DNA from 2 places in the Micromonospora sp. NPDC047465 genome. Region 1 is predicted to be linked to the other one. Evidence: predicted binding sites of a transcription regulator. Region 1 holds the regulator's gene; the other holds the start of a gene.
The links. The regulator HrcA, encoded in region 1, represses chaperone genes, less so after heat shock. The targets are predictions, from matches to a motif close to GGTTNGCACNCTCNNNNNGAGNGTGCNAACC.
Positions count from the first base shown of each region.

Region 2: the regulator HrcA is predicted to act here: its motif matches at 2,121-2,151, upstream of groL (chaperonin GroEL).

Region 1 is NZ_JBEYTP010000026.1:57,834-65,640, reverse strand. Features, by position in the region: gene ABZ793_RS22725 (16S rRNA (uracil(1498)-N(3))-methyltransferase) at 1-367, opposite strand, end outside; gene dnaJ (molecular chaperone DnaJ) at 463-1,608, opposite strand; gene hrcA (heat-inducible transcriptional repressor HrcA) at 1,682-2,704, opposite strand; gene ABZ793_RS22710 (DUF4870 domain-containing protein) at 2,950-3,612, shown strand; gene hemW (radical SAM family heme chaperone HemW) at 3,738-4,961, opposite strand; gene ABZ793_RS22700 (enoyl-CoA hydratase family protein) at 4,981-5,784, shown strand; gene ABZ793_RS22695 (hypothetical protein) at 6,021-6,881, shown strand; gene ABZ793_RS22690 (phytanoyl-CoA dioxygenase family protein) at 7,070-7,807, shown strand, end outside.
Region 2 is NZ_JBEYTP010000039.1:6,010-13,816, reverse strand. Features, by position in the region: gene ABZ793_RS27340 (GNAT family N-acetyltransferase) at 1-332, opposite strand, end outside; gene ABZ793_RS27335 (cold-shock protein) at 543-746, shown strand; gene ABZ793_RS27330 (hypothetical protein) at 1,009-2,073, shown strand; gene groL (chaperonin GroEL) at 2,349-3,971, shown strand; gene ABZ793_RS27320 (hypothetical protein) at 4,031-4,228, opposite strand; gene ABZ793_RS27315 (GNAT family N-acetyltransferase) at 4,321-5,244, opposite strand; gene ABZ793_RS27310 (S8 family serine peptidase) at 5,291-7,807, opposite strand, start outside.

The DNA of each region.
Region 1 (7,807 bases):
CGCCCCGGTCGCCGCGCCACTGGGTGACCGAGCGGGCCGCCGCCCAGGGCACGATCTCGTCCACCCCGACCTCGGTCATCGCCTGCACGGCCAGCTCGCCCCGGTCGCCCTTGGCGATGCCCTGCACCACGACCAGGCGCGGGACGGAGGCGTCGACGTACCCCCGGGAGGTGATCTCCAGGTCGAGGGTGCCGCGGCCGACGGCGGTGACCACGGCGGCGGCGGTGCCGCCCCGCCCGTCGGCGAGCAGCAGTTCCTCGCCGACGCGGAGCCGCTGCACGGTGGCGGCGTGGTGCCCCTCGGGGCCGTCGAGGGTCAGCCGGTCGGCGGTGGGCAGCGACTCGACCAGGAACAGCGGCGCGGACACGACGATCAGGCTAGCCGCCCCGGCGGCCGTCGGGGCGGCGAGGGCGGTGGAGCCGACCGGGCCGCCGCGGAGCGCGGCGGCCCGGGGGCGTGCCGTCAGGCGTGGCCGTTGAAGGCGTCGCGCATCCGGGAGAAGAAGCCGCCCTGCTTGGTCAGCTCGGCGACCTCCTCGCCCCGGGTCTTGGCGAAGTCGCGCAGCATCCGCTCCTGGTCGGCGTCGAGCTTCGTCGGGGTACGCACGTCGAGGTGGACGTAGAGGTCGCCCCGGCCGGTGCCGCGCAGGTGCGGCACGCCCCGGGCGCGCAGCCGCAGCGTGCTGCCCGGCTGGGTGCCGGCCTTGACGTCGACCGTCTCCTCGCTGTCCAGCGTCTTGATGGTCAGCCGGGTGCCGAGGGCGGCGGCGGTCATCGGCACGGTGACCCGGCAGTGCAGGTCGTCGCCCTTGCGGGAGTAGACGTCGTGCGGCCGCTCGTGGATCTCGACGTAGAGGTCGCCGGCGGTGCCGCCGCCCGGGCCGACCTCGCCCTGCTGGGCCAGCCGGATGCGCATGCCGTCCTCGACCCCGGCGGGGATCTTGACGGTCAGCGAACGCCGGGTGCGGACACGGCCGTCGCCGGCGCACGTCGGGCAGGGGTGCGGGATGGTGGTGCCGTAGCCCTGGCAGACGGTGCAGGGGCGCGCGGAGACCACCTGACCGAGGAAGGTGCGCTGCACCGACTGCACCTCGCCACGGCCGCCGCACGCCTCGCAGGTGGCGAGATGGGTGCCGGCCGCGGTGCCGGCGCCGGAGCAGGTGGTGCAGAGCACGGCGGTGTCGACGGTGATCGGCGCCTCGACGCCGAACGCGGTCTCGTTCAGGTCCAGCTCCAGCCGCAGGATCGCGTCGGCGCCCGGCCGGGTCCGCGGTCGCGGGCCCCGCGACCCGCCGGCCGCGCCGCCGAAGAACGCGTCCATGATGTCCTGGAAGCCGACGAACGGGCCGGCGCCGCCGGGACCGCCCGGGCCTCCCGCGCCCCCGCCGCCCGGGGCGAGCGGGTCGCCGCCCAGGTCGACGATCTGCCGTTTCCGGTCGTCCGAGAGGACCTCGTACGCGGCGTTGATGTCCTTGAACTTCTCCTGTGCCTCCGGGTCCGGATTGACGTCCGGGTGGAACTGCCGCGCCAGCTTCCGGTAGGCGCGCTTGATCTCGTCGTCGGAGGCTTCCCGGCTCACCCCGAGAATGCCGTAGTAGTCCCTGGCCACTGCGTTCCGTGTCCTCATGTTCGTCTCGCGTTGCGCCGGTCGTCGGCCGGAGCCGGCCGTCGGCCCTGACTGGTCAGTTCTGGGCCAGCAGCTCGCCCACGTAGCGTGCCACGGCCCTCACCGTGGCGATGGTGCCGGGGTAGTCCATCCGGGTCGGCCCGAGCACGCCGAGCCCACCCACGATCGTCGCGCCCGGCCCGTAGCCGGTGCTGACCACCGAGGCGGCGCGCAGGTTGTCGATCTCGTTCTCGTCGCCGATCAGCACCCGGGTCGTGCTCGGCTCCGCCTCGCCGATGAGCTTGAGCAGCACGACCTCCTCCTCCAGCGCCTCCAGGATGGGGCGCAGCGAGCCCTGGAAGTCGAGCAGGCCGCCGCGGGTGAGATTGGCCGTGCCGGCCAGCGCGATCCGCTCCTCGTGCCGCTCGACCAGCGTCTCCAGCAGCACGGTGGAGAGGGTGGTCATGGCCGGCCGCAGGTGCGGCACCGACTCGTCGACCAGCGCCTGCACCAGCGGCGGGGTCTCGGACAGCCGGGTGCCGACCAGCTTCTCGTTGACCAGCCGGCGCAGGTCCGTGACGTCGTCGGCGGGGATCGGCCCGGGCAGCTCGACCAGCCGCTGCTCGACCCGGCCGGTGTCGGCGATCATGACCAGCATCAGCCGGGTCGTGGAGATCGGCACCAGCTCCAGGTGGCGGACGGAGGAGCGGGCCAGGCTCGGGTACTGCACCACGGCGACCTGCCGGGTCAGCTGCGCCAGCAGCCGTACGGTGCGGTGCACCACGTCGTCGAGGTCGACCGCGCCGACCAGGAAACGCTCGATCGCGCGGCGCTCGGCCGGGCTGAGCGGCTTGACCTTGGACAGCCGGTCCACGAAGAGCCGGTAGCCGCGGTCGGTGGGCACCCGGCCGGCGCTGGTGTGCGGCTGGCGGATGTAGCCCTCCTCCTCCAGCACGGCCATGTCGTTGCGGACGGTCGCCGGGGAGACCCCGAGCTGGTGCCGCTCGACCAGCGACTTGCTGCCGACGGGCTCCTGCGTGGCGACGTAGTCCTCGACGATCGCGCGCAGCACGGCGAGCTTGCGGTCGTCGAGACCCATCGTTCCCCACCTCCTGTCGCACGTCGGACCCCCCGCGCCCCGAGGGGCGGGCGGGTTGCTGGCACTCGCTACGGACGAGTGCCAGTCTACGTCGGCGCGCCCGCCGACGCGATGATCAACCTGGGACGGCGATCCGACCGGCGCCACACGGCCCGCGGAGGCGGCGGCGCCAGAGCCGATCATCCGGACATCCCGGTCGGAGTCGCTCTGGTGCGGCCTTGCCCGCGGCCCCTACCGTGACGTCCATGACTGAACCACCTCGCCCTCCCAGAGCGGGGGACCCCGGCGACCGGCCGGACCCGGCCGCTCCGTCGGGGGTTCCCGGGCCGGCCGGCTCCGACGAACCCACCGCACCACTGTCCGGGGCACCGGGCCCGGGCGGCTATCCCCCGCCCGGTGGCTATCCGCCGCCCACCGGTGACCAACCGCCGTCGGGCGGCTACCCTCCGCCGGGTGGCTACCCGCCGCCCGGGGGCTATCCCCCGCCGGGCGGCTACCCCCCGCCGGGGGTCGGCTATCCGACCGGCGGCGGCTACGGCGCGCCCACCGGCGGCTACGCCAACAACGAGGACAAGAACTGGGCCCTGATCGCCCACTTCGGCGGCGCGGTCGGGGTGATCGTCGGCGGCGGCCTGCTCGGCTGGGTCGCGCCGCTCATCGCGCTGATGGCCCGGGGGCAACAGTCGCCGACCGTCCGGGCGCACGCCGTCGCGGCGCTGAACTTCCAGATCACCTGGGCGATCGTGGGCGTGCTGAGCTGGGTGCTCACCCTGATCACCTGCGGGATCCTGTTCTTCGTCCCGATGCTCGTCTGGCTGGTGCCGCTGATCTTCGGGATCGTCGCCGGGGTCAAGGCCAACGAGGGCGTGCTCTACCGCTACCCGATGGCCTACAGCTTCACCAGGTGAGCCGGGCCGGCCGCTCCCCCGGCCGGACCGGCCACGCGCCGCCACACGGCGTGGGCCTTCCCGACCGCGCCGCCACATGGCGGGGCCTCCCCGCCCGCGCCGCCGCACGGCGGGGCCTCCGCGCCTCAGGGCAGCAGGTCGCGGACGACCGCGTCGGCGAGCAACCGCCCCCGCAGGGTCAGCACCGCCCGGCCCGCCGCGTGGTCGGGGCCGGCCAGCAGTCCGTCGGCGAGCGCCCGCTCGGCGCCGGCCCGGCCGGCGTCGTCGAGGGCGTCCAGCGGCAGCCCGGAGGCGAGCCGCAGCCGGAGCATGACGTCCTCCATGTGCGCCTCGTCGGCGGTGAGCACCTCCCGGGCCAGGCCGGGCGACTCGCCGCCGGCCAGCCGCTTCGCGTACGTCGTGGGATGCTTCACGTTCCACCAGCGCACGCCGCCGACGTGGCTGTGCGCCCCCGGGCCGAGGCCCCACCAGTCGGCGCCGGTCCAGTAGAGCAGGTTGTGCCGGCACCGGGCCGCGTCGCCGCGGGCCCAGTTCGACACCTCGTACCAGGAGAAACCGGCCGCGTCGAGGGCGGCCTCCGCGGCCAGGTAGCGGTCCGCGGCGACGTCGTCGGAGGGGTACGCCAGCTCGCCGCGCCGCATCCGGGCGGCGAGCCGGGTGCCGTCCTCCACGATCAGGGCGTACGCGCTGACGTGGTCCACCCCGGCGGCGACGACCTGGTCGAGGGAGGCCGCGAAGTCGTCCTCGCTCTCCCCCGGGGTGCCGTAGATGAGGTCGAGGTTGACGTGCTCGAACCCGGCGTCGCGGGCCTCCCGGGCGGCGGCGGTGGCCCGGCCGGCGCTGTGCGTGCGGTCGAGGATCGCCAGCACCCCCGGCGCGGCGGACTGCATGCCCAGCGAGATCCGGGTGTAGCCGGCCGCCCGCAGCGCCCGCAGGGACTCCGGGGTCACCGACTCCGGGTTGGCCTCGGTGGTCACCTCGGCGTCGGGCGCGAGCCCCCAGGCGCGGTCGATGCCGTCGAGGATCCGGGCCAGGTCGTCGGCGGGAAGCAGGGTCGGGGTACCGCCGCCGACGAAGACCGTGTCGACCCGGGGCGGCGGGGCATCGCCCAGCACCCGGCCGGCGAGCGCCAGCTCGGCCAGCACGGTGTCGGCGTAGCCCTCCCGGCTCGCCCCGCCGCCCAACTCGGCCGCCGTGTACGTGTTGAAGTCGCAGTAGCCGCAGCGGCTGGCGCAGAACGGGACGTGCACGTACACGCCGAAGCCGCGCGCGCCGACCGCGCGGGTGGCGGCGGCGGGCAGCGAGCCGTCGACGGGAACGGATTCGCCTTCTGGAAGGACGCCGGGCATGGCCACTAGTGTGCCCGGCATGACCTCTCCCGACGTGCTCGTGCGGGCCGCCACGGCCCGTGGGGTGACCACCCTCACCCTGGACAGCCCGCACAACCGCAACGCGCTCTCCACGCCGCTGATGACCCAGCTGCTGGCCGGCCTGTCCGAGGCGGTCGCCGACGACGCCGTACGCGTGGTCGTGCTGGACCACACCGGGCCGGTCTTCTGCTCGGGGGCGGATCTCAAGGAGACCGCCGCCGCGTACGCCAGCGGGAGCGTGCCGGCCGGGATGCTGGGTGACGTGCTCGCGGCGGTCTGGGAGTGCCCGAAGCCGGTGGTGGCGAGGGTGGCCGGCCCGGCGCGGGCCGGCGGGCTGGGCCTGATCGCGGCGGCCGACCTGGCGGTGTGCGCGCAGGAGGCGACGTTCGCCTTCACCGAGGTGCGGATCGGGGTGATCCCGGCGGTGATCTCCGCGACCGTGCTGCCCCGGTTGCACCCCCGCGCGGCGGCCGAGCTCTACCTGACCGGGGACACCTTCGACGGCCGGCGCGCCGCGGAGATCGGCCTGGTCACCGCCGCCGTGCCGGCCGACGGGCTGGACGCCGCCGTCGCCACCTACTGCGACTCGCTGGTCCGGGGCGCGCCGGGCGCGCTGGCCGGGGCGAAGCAACTGCTGCGCCGGCCGCCCGCGACCGACCTGCGGGAGGAGGTCGCCGGGCTGTCCACCCTCTCGACCGGGTACTTCCTCTCGGAGGAGGGCCGCGAGGGCGTGCTGGCGTTCCGGGAGAAGCGGAGGGCCCGCTGGGTTCCCGCCGCCGACGGCGACGCCGACGGCCGGTAGGCGGGCGGGAGACGCCGTCGACCGGCAGGCGGTAGGGAACGCCGTCGGCCACGGCCGTCCGGGAGAGGTGAGGCGGCGCGGGAAACGGGAACATCCGGGCCCGCCCCCGGGGCCGTTCGGCGCTCTCGGGAGCGCCCCGCCGGCCGGTGCCACGCGCGGCGGGCCGGCGGGAACCGGTCGGACGACCCCGGCAGGCACCACGGGGGACGTACGCTTGTCGGACTGTCGAACAGGGGGTGTGGGTGCGAACTCGGGCAGTCGTGGCGGGCGGCGTCGTCCTCGTCCTCGTCGCCGTGGTCGGAATCTGGCTCGTCATCCGGCAGGTGGGTGGGCAGTTGCGCCTGCCGCTGTCCAGCCGGACGTGCACGGTGCAGGCGGACGGCCGGGTGGCCCTGGACGCCGACCAGATGGCCAACGCGGCGACGATCGCGGCGATCGGCATCCAGTGGAAGATGCCCGAGCGGGCCGTCGTGGTGGCGCTGGCCACCGCGTACCAGGAATCCGGCCTGCGCAACCTCGCCGGGGGCGACCGCGACTCCGTGGGGCTGTTCCAGCAACGCCCGAGCCAGGGCTGGGGCAGCCCGGAGGAGATCCGCGACCCCCGGTACGCGGCGAACCGGTTCTACGCCGCGCTGAAGAAGGTGCGCGGCTGGGAGCGGATGCGGGTCACCGACGCGGCGCAGAAGGTGCAGCGCTCCGCCTTCCCGGAGGCGTACCAGAAGTGGGCGGACGAGTCGGAAGTGCTGACGCGGGCCCTGCTCGGGCACGCCACCGGCGCGGTGGCCTGCACGGTGGGCCGCGACCCGGCGATGCGCGGGGCGGCCGCCGCGACCGCGCTGACCCGCGGGCTGTCACTGGACTGGGGCCTGGCCGCCGCCACCACCGCGGCGGACCTGACCGGCCTCACGGTCCCCGCCGCCGACGAGCGCCGGGGCTGGCGCTACGCGCACTGGCTCGTCTCCCACGCGCACGACCACGGGGTGAAGCGGGTGCGCTTCGGCGGCCTGGAGTGGACCGCCCGCGACGGCACCTGGAACCAGGTCGGTGACGATGCCACCGGCGACCGGGTGGTCGCCGAGGTCTTCGCCGAGGCGTAGGGACTCCCATCTCCTTACCGGCAGTCACCGCACAATCCGTCATTCCAGGACAGAAGCCCCGGCCATCCCCCTCAGGGCAACGGATTGTAGCCGTTCAACTCCCCACGGTTCGGGCAACGGTCGCATATCACGCGGGGTAGTACCCCGCACCGGAACCAGCGCGTTACGATCGGCGGCCTGTGCCAGCAATGGTTTTCGCCCGATGGGGAGGGGACGTCGAGGTGTTCGACTACGGCGACCGGACCGGTTACGAACCGATCAGTGACACCGACCGCAAGGAGTTCCACGAGCAGGGCTTCCTCCTGCTGCGCAACGTCCTGACGGAGGACCACCGGGCGGCGCTGGAGGCGGCGGTCGACCGCGTCTACGCCGAGGAGAAGGCCAAGGGCAACACCACCAAGGACGGCACCCTGCACCTGCTGGGCTTCCTGGAGCGGGACGAGCTCTTCGGCGACCTGCTGACCCACCCGATCGCCTTCCCGTACATGTGGGGCCTCGCCGGCTGGAACATCTACACCCACCACAACCACCTGGACGTCACCCCGCCGGCGCTGGAGCCGGAGAAGCCGTACTGGGGCTGGCACCAGGACGGGTACCGGCAGAACTCCGACCCGGAGACGATGGACCCGAACCTTCCCCGGCCGATGTTCTCCCTCAAGGTGGCCTACGTGCTCTCCGACCTGTCGGAGAACGGCCGGGGCGCCACCAAGGTGATCCCGGGCAGCCACCTGTGGAACTCCCTGCCGCGCCCGGAGGACACCTCCGTGCACAACCCGGACCCGGAGGGCACGGTGGAGATCACCGCGAACCCCGGTGACGCCTTCATCTTCGACCGCCGCCAGTGGCACTCCCGGTCGACCAACCTGTCAACCATCACGCGCAAGATGCTCTTCGTCGGCTACACCTACCGGTGGATCCGCCCGCTG
Region 2 (7,807 bases), on a different contig from region 1:
GACGGGGTGACGTAGACGGCGTAGACGACGGTCAGCCCGGGCTCCTCCGGGGTCACCGTGCCCCCGGCGTGCCCGACCAGCCGGCCGCCCGGGTCCGCGACGAACTGCGCGGTGTCCGCGCCGGCCGACACGTACGCGATCCGGGCCGCGTAGTCGGCGTGCGGCCGGGCCGCCGCGTTGGCGAGGGTCTCCAGGAAGGCCAGCGGCGCGTCGGCGAGCATCTCCAGCCGCAGCGCCCGCATCCGGGCGGCGTCCCGGGGCCGGACCCGCCGGATCTCCGCGTGCCGGGTGCCCGCCGACCCCCGCCCCGGCCCGTCCGGCGTCCTCGTCATGCCGAATGCCTACCACAGCGACGGATGACGATGCCCCTCGATCGGAATATGCCCGATTTGGGGTCGTGCGCCGTCGTCACGCCTCGTGTAGCGTGCGATTTCGGTCACCGAATGCAGCGGCCTCCCCCGACCGCCGGTTCGGTGGTCCTCCGGTGCCGGTCCGCCGGTCTCCGGGGTTGTGGAACGCCGTGCAGAGTGAGGAAGTGGACCGTGGCACAGGGCACCGTTAAGTGGTTCAACGCCGAAAAGGGCTACGGCTTCATCGCCGTCGACGGCGGGCAGGACGTCTTCGTCCACTTCTCCGCGATCGAGATGGACGGCTACAAGGCGCTGGACGACGGCCAGCGGGTGGAGTTCGAGATCGCCCAGGGCCAGAAGGGGCCCCAGGCCGAGCGCGTACGCGTCATCGCCTGACCCCCGTCCGCCACGGACCGGGCGGGTGACCCGCTTCGAACACGTGGGTTCGGCGGGTGGGGTGGTGGCGTGTGGTGGGCGCTGTCGAGCTGCCCCGTCCGTAGGGCCACCCCGCCTCTGTAGGACCATGCCTCGCATCCGGCTCGGCCGCCTGCGAGGCATGGCGTGCCCCATCTGGTCCGTGGCGTGGCACCCCGGACTGCGGTGCGGGCGCCAGGCAGGGAAGATCGTGAACCGGTTCAGCCGTCGCTGAGGAGGGTTCATGTCCGACCAGCCGCCCCAGGCCACGCCCCCGCCGGGGGATCCCGACCCCGCCACGGCCGGCGACGCGAGCGCGCCGCAGCCGCAGGGGTGGGTCTTCCCGCCCACCGGCGGGTTCCCGGCCGGCTCCGGCCCGTACGGCGGGCAGCCGTGGTATCCGGGCGCGCCGGTCGCGTACCCGGGGCAGCCGGTCCACGGGTGGTACCCGCCCGGCCACGGCCTCGACCCCGCCGACCCGCTGGTCACCCCGCCCGGCGGAGGCGTGAACGGCTGGTTCGCCCGGTGCGTCGGCGCGGTGCGCCGGGGCTGGAAGCCGCTGCTGCCGATCCTGCTGCTCACCCAGGTGCTGCCGGCCGTGGTGCTGTCGGTGCTCGCGCTGGTGGTCGACCCGTCGGCCCGGTGGGACGAGTCGATGGCCGACGACCCGGCCGCGCTGCCCGACACCTTCCTGGCCGACCTCGGCACCATGATGGCCGTGCTGATCGGCGGCGCCCTGGTCTTCGGCCTGGTGCAGAGTCTCGGCTGGGCCGCCGGCACCTGGGTGGTCGCCCGGCAGGCGGCCGGCCAGCCGGTGACCGTCGGCGCCGCGCTGGGCTACGGCCTGCGCCGGGCGCCGGGCCTCTGGGGCTGGACCCTGTTGATGAGCGTGATCATCGGGCTCGGGGTCTGCTTCTGCGTCATCCCCGGCATCTACTTCGCCTTCGCGCTGGGCATGGCCGGCCCGGTCTACCTCTTCGAGCGGCAGCACCCGATCGGCCGCTCGTACCGGATGTTCCACGACCGGCTGGGCCTGCTGCTCGGCCGGGTGGCGCTCGTCGCGGCGGCGGTGATCGTCGGGGGCGGGGCGGCCGGCCTGGTGGAGGGCATCGGCTCGCTGCCGTTCGGCGTCACCCCGCTGGAGTCGCCCGGCACGGCGGTGGGCGCGATCGCGGTGGCGGTGCTCGGCGGCGTGCTGGGCCTGCCCACCCACCTCGCCCAGCTGGTCGGCCTGGTCGTCACGTACGCCGAGCAGCGCGCCCACGAGGGGCCGGTGGACAGCGCGCGGCTGGCCGGTGAACTCGGCTGAGCGGGGCGGGCGTGCTTGCACTCGGCAGGGGAGAGTGCTAAACAAGTCATTGGCACTCGCATACCGTGAGTGCCAATGGTCGGGGCGGTAGGGCCACGGCCGCACGGGCGTCCACACGCCGGTGCGGCACATGGCCGGTCGTCGCGGGCTATCCGGCCCGGCCGAGGAGACGTCGTCGTCGCCAGGTGGCGACGTCCCCAAGGTGCGTACACCAGGCGGCCCATCCGGGACACAACCTCCGGGTGGCCCGTGAGTGTCCAGGAGGACAACGCCGTATGGCCAAGATGATCGCGTTCGACGAAGAGGCGCGCCGGGGCCTCGAGCGGGGCATGAACCAGCTCGCCGACGCCGTGAAGGTGACCCTCGGCCCCAAGGGCCGCAACGTCGTGCTCGAAAAGAAGTGGGGTGCCCCCACCATCACCAACGATGGTGTGAGCATCGCCAAGGAGATCGAGCTCGAGGACCCCTACGAGAAGATCGGCGCCGAGCTGGTCAAGGAGGTCGCCAAGAAGACCGACGACGTCGCCGGTGACGGCACGACGACGGCGACCGTCCTGGCCCAGGCCCTCGTCCGCGAGGGTCTGCGCAACGTGGCCGCCGGTGCCAACCCGATGGCCCTGAAGCGGGGCATCGAGGCCGCCGTGGCCAGCGTCTCGGAGGAGCTGTCCAAGCTCGCCAAGGACGTCGAGACCAAGGAGCAGATCGCCTCCACCGCCTCCATCTCCGCCGGTGACAGCACCGTCGGCGAGATCATCGCCGAGGCGATGGACAAGGTCGGCAAGGAAGGCGTCATCACCGTCGAGGAGAGCAACACCTTCGGCCTGGAGCTGGAGCTCACCGAGGGTATGCGCTTCGACAAGGGCTACATCTCGGCCTACTTCATGACCGACCCGGAGCGCATGGAGGCCGTCTTCGACGACCCCTACCTCCTGATCGTCAACAGCAAGATCTCGTCGGTCAAGGACCTGCTCCCGATCCTCGAGAAGGTCATGCAGTCGGGCAAGCCGCTGCTGATCATCGCCGAGGACATCGAGGGCGAGGCCCTGGCCACCCTGGTCGTCAACAAGGTCCGGGGCACCTTCAAGTCGGTCGCCGTCAAGGCGCCGGGCTTCGGTGACCGCCGCAAGGCCATGCTGGCCGACATCGCCATCCTCACCGGTGGCCAGGTCATCAGCGAGGAGGTCGGCCTCAAGCTGGACGCCGTCGGCCTCGACATGCTGGGCCGCGCCCGCAAGGTCGTGGTGACCAAGGACGAGACCACCATCGTCGACGGTGCCGGCGACGCCGAGCAGATCCAGGGCCGGGTCAACCAGATCCGGGCCGAGATCGACAAGAGCGACTCCGACTACGACCGCGAGAAGCTGCAGGAGCGGCTGGCCAAGCTGGCCGGCGGCGTCGCGGTGATCAAGGTCGGCGCGGCCACCGAGGTCGAGCTGAAGGAGCGCAAGCACCGCATCGAGGACGCCGTCCGCAACGCGAAGGCCGCCGTCGAGGAGGGCATCGTCCCGGGTGGTGGCGTCGCGCTGGTGCAGGCCGGCAAGACCGCCTTCGACAAGCTGGACCTGACCGGCGACGAGGCGACCGGCGCGCAGATCGTCAAGATCGCGCTGGACGCCCCGCTGCGGCAGATCGCCGTCAACGCCGGCCTCGAGGGCGGCGTGGTCGTCGAGCACGTCCGCAACATCGAGCCGGGTCACGGCCTCAACGCCGCCAACGGCGAGTACGTCGACCTGCTGGCCGCGGGCATCATCGACCCGGCCAAGGTGACCCGTTCGGCGCTGCAGAACGCCTCGTCGATCGCGGCGCTCTTCCTCACCACCGAGGCCGTCGTGGCGGACAAGCCGGAGAAGACCCCGGCCGCGCCGGCTGGTCCGGGTGGCGGGGACATGGACTTCTGAGTCCAGTTCCACGTACGCCGGAAGGGGCGGGCCGCGTCAGCGGTCCGCCCCTTCCGCCGTCAGGTCGGCAGTGGTCGTTGGTTGCGTCTCTTCTGCGCCCGGCCGTACGGCTGCGGGATCTGGACCGGCTCGTCGACCAGCGTCACCGGCTCGTCGGTCGGCTCGTCGGCACCGCTCATCTCCGCCTGCTGCTCGGCGTCGCCGTAGTCGAGCCGGTCGAACGGCAACGGGCCGGGGCGTTCGTCGTCCGTGGTCATGGCTGCCTCCTCTACCGAAACGGTAGGGGGCGTCGATCAAAGATGGGGGCGAATGGGGTTATCGACGTCTATATCCCCTTCGCCCCCTTCCGTCACTCCCCGAGCGTCCTGCGGTACAGGAAGAAGACCCGCTCGATCCGGGCGCCCGCGCTGCCCGAGTAGAACGGCACCGGCCCCACCCAGCCGATCTGCGCCGCCGTCACGCCCGCCGCCCGCTGGTCGCGCAGGCAGCGGCGCAGCAGCACCCCGCCGATCCCCGAGCCCTCCGCCGCCGGGGCGGTGCCCATCGGCCCGAACCAGCTCGGCCGGGACGACCCGTACGCGGCGAAGCCGAGCACCTCGCCGTCGCGCTCGGCCAGGTGGCAGCCCGCCCCTTCCCGGCCCACCGAGCCGGCCAGCTCCGCGTCCCAGGCGCCGCCGAACGTGGCGCGGGCGAACTCCGCCAGCGCCGGCAGGTCGGCCGGCTCGGCGCGGCGGACCGAGACACCCCGGCCGGCCAGCCGTGCCTCCGCCGCCTCCGTGGAGCGCAACGCGGGGGAGTCGTCGTACGACAGGTCGGCGGTCATGTTCCACGCCGTCCGGTCCTGCCGGTAGCCGAGCGCCAGCGCGGCGCAGACCGCCGGGGTGTAGCGCACGTCGATCCCGGGCCAGGCGTAGTACGGCGGGTTCCCCGCCAGCAGCACCTCGGCCGCGCCGAGACCGGCCAGGGTCCGCTCGGCGGACGACAGCAGCGCCCGCCCGACGCCCCGGCGCCGGTGGTCGGGGTGCACCGCCACGAGGTCCACGTGCCCGAGCCCGGCGTCCCGCCCCGACAGGGAGCAGACCAGCACCCCGACCAGCTCCGCCCCCCGGTACGCGCCCAGCGCGACGACCGGCCGGTCGGCGGCCGCCCGGGCCCAGAGCGCGGCCACGAGGGCCGGCGCCTCGGCGGCGTCCTCGGGCAGGTCCAGTGCCCGGCGGCACAGCTCCACCACGGGCGCCCGGTCGGCGGTCAGCTCGACGATCTCCGCATCCATGGTCGCCGACCCTAGAGCACGGGGTGCGGGGGAGGGCAAGGGCCGCTCACCCGCGGGCCGCCCGCACCGCCGCGTACGCGTCGACCAGGCCGGCGCCGGTGATGTTCGCGTCGCCGCCGCAGGTCTCCGTCCGGGAGGCGTACGTCGCCTCGGCCGGGGTCGCCGTGTCCCGCAGGATCTGCCGGGTGCGCGGCAGGTCGCCCACCAGCGCCGGGTTGGCCGACCACATCAGCGCCACGACGCCGGCCACCTGCGGGGTCGCCATCGAGGTGCCGCTCATGGTGGCGTACCCGCCGCCGGGCATCGCCGACAGCACCTCCTCGCCGGGGGCGACCAGGTCCGGCTTCGCCGCCCCCGGCACCGGTCCGCGGGACGAGAAGTCGGTGACCTGGCGCCGCTGGTCCACCGCGCCGACGGTCAGCACGTCCGCGTACGGCGCGGGCGGGTCGTCGATCGAGCCGCAGTACGGGCCGGTGTTGCCGGCGGCGGCGACGACCAGGATGCCGGCGGCCTCCAGGGCGGCGGTGGCCGGCCGGAGTGCGCGCGGGTCGCAGCCCTCGATCGGCGGGCAGCCCCACGAGTTGGTGAGGATCTCCGGGGCGCGCGCCGGGCGCCCGTCCGTGAACGGGTTCCCGCCGGGCGGGAAGGGCGCCAGCATGAACTGGAGGCAGTCCAGGTAGTACCCGGGATTGCCCAGGTTGCGGTCCAGGTTGACGCAGCCCACCCACTGCGCGCCCGGGGCCACCCCGATCCCCCCTCGGCCCACCGCGCTGCCCACGGTGTGCGTGCCGTGCCCGCCCTGGTCGGTCGGGGAGCGGGTGCCGTCCCACGGGTCGTACCAGGAGTCGTCGCCGCCCCGGAAGCCGGCGGCCAGCGCCGGGTGCCCGCCGTCCACCCCGGAGTCGGAGCTGCCCACCACGATCCCGGAGCCGTCCACCCCGAGCTGCGACCACACGCGGTCCGCGCCGAGCATCCGGACGTTCCACTCCGGGCCGGCCGGCGCGGGCGCGGTGCCCCGACTGCGGCCGGCCGGCGCGGGCAGCGGCCGCACCCGCTGGCTGACCAGCACCCGGGCCACCTCCGGCCGGCGGGACAGCCAGGCCCGCACCGCCGGCCCGCCGTCCACCTCGACGGCGTTGATCAGGTAGTAGGAGGTGTGGTCCAGCCGCAGCCGGCGCAGGTCCCGGCGCAGGTCGGCCTGGGTCCGCTCGGCGGTGTCGACCAGCCGCCGGTAGACCTCGCCGGCCCGCGCGTCCCGGCCGGCCCGCCCGGCCGTCGCCGGCACCCCGCCCAGGTCGGCCTGCTCGCGCAGCACCACGAACAGCCGCTCGCCGTGCAGGCCGGGCTGGCCCGCGCCGACGGCCACCGCGCCGACCGCGACCAGCAACGCCGCGGCGGTCACCCCGGCCACCCGCCGGCTCGGCCGCCGGCCGCGGGGCCGGGCCAGCAGCACGCCGTACGCCACGGCGAGCACGGCCGCGACGGCGAGTCCGGCGCCGGCGGCGGCCGCCACCCAGAACGGCACGTCGCGGGTGTTGGCCAGGACGAGGGTGATCTCCTCGGGATCGGTGAAGGCCAGCGGGCCGAAGACGGCGAGCCCGACCAGCCAGCGGGTGGCGGCGCGGACCCCGGCCCGCCCGCCCGGCTCACTTCCGCCCGGCTCACTTCCGCTGGTGTCCGACGGGCCAGCCGGGGCGGTGCCCGACGGGGCGGCCGGCACCGTGCCCGGCGGCGCGGCCGGGGTGGCGGCGGCCGGGCGGCGGGCCGCCGCGTGCAGGGCGGCCAGCGCGAAGCCGGCCGGCGGCAGGGTCAGCAGCAGGGGCAGTTGGGCCCCGGACTGCCCGACCCCGGCGGCGAGGACGAGCAGCGCGACTCCGGCGACCAGCCCGCCGACCAGCACCAGCCGGGCCGGCCGGGGCGGCTCGCCGACGGCGAAGCGGGACCAGAAGGCGTCGTCCAGCAGCGCCCCGGCCAGCACGCCCAGGGCGGCGGCGGCGAGCCCGGCGAGCACCGTCTCCAGCAGCCCGCCGAGCGCCCCCAGCCAGACCCACGGCAGCAGCAGCGCCAGCCCGCCGGCCACCCCGAGCAGGGTGGCGGTCGGGGCGGAGGGCCGGCGCGGGGCGGCGGCGCGGCGGGCGAGCGCCCGCAGGACGAGGGTGGCCAGGGCGGCCGTGGCGGCGAGCGCCGCGAGGTACGCCTCGTGGTGCACCGGCGGGAGCGCCCGGAGCAGCCCCAGCGCGCCGAACACGAGTGCCGCGGCCAGCCAGGCCCGGCCGGTGGCGCGGACCGCCGCCGAGCGGGGCAGCAGGGCGAGCGGAAGCGCGGGCGCGCCGACCAGCAGCACGGTGAACAGCACCGTCGCCGGCCAGAGCCACACCACGCGGTGCAGCCCGGAGGCCAGCACGATCTGGTCGGCCAGCCACCCGCCGAGCTGGCTGACCACCACGACCCCGACCGTCCAGCAGCCGGCGACCACCGCCGCCACCACGGGCCACGGACTCGACCGGGCCGGCGCGGCCGGCGGGAGCGGGGCGGGCTGACCAGCGGGGAACGGGGGGCCGAT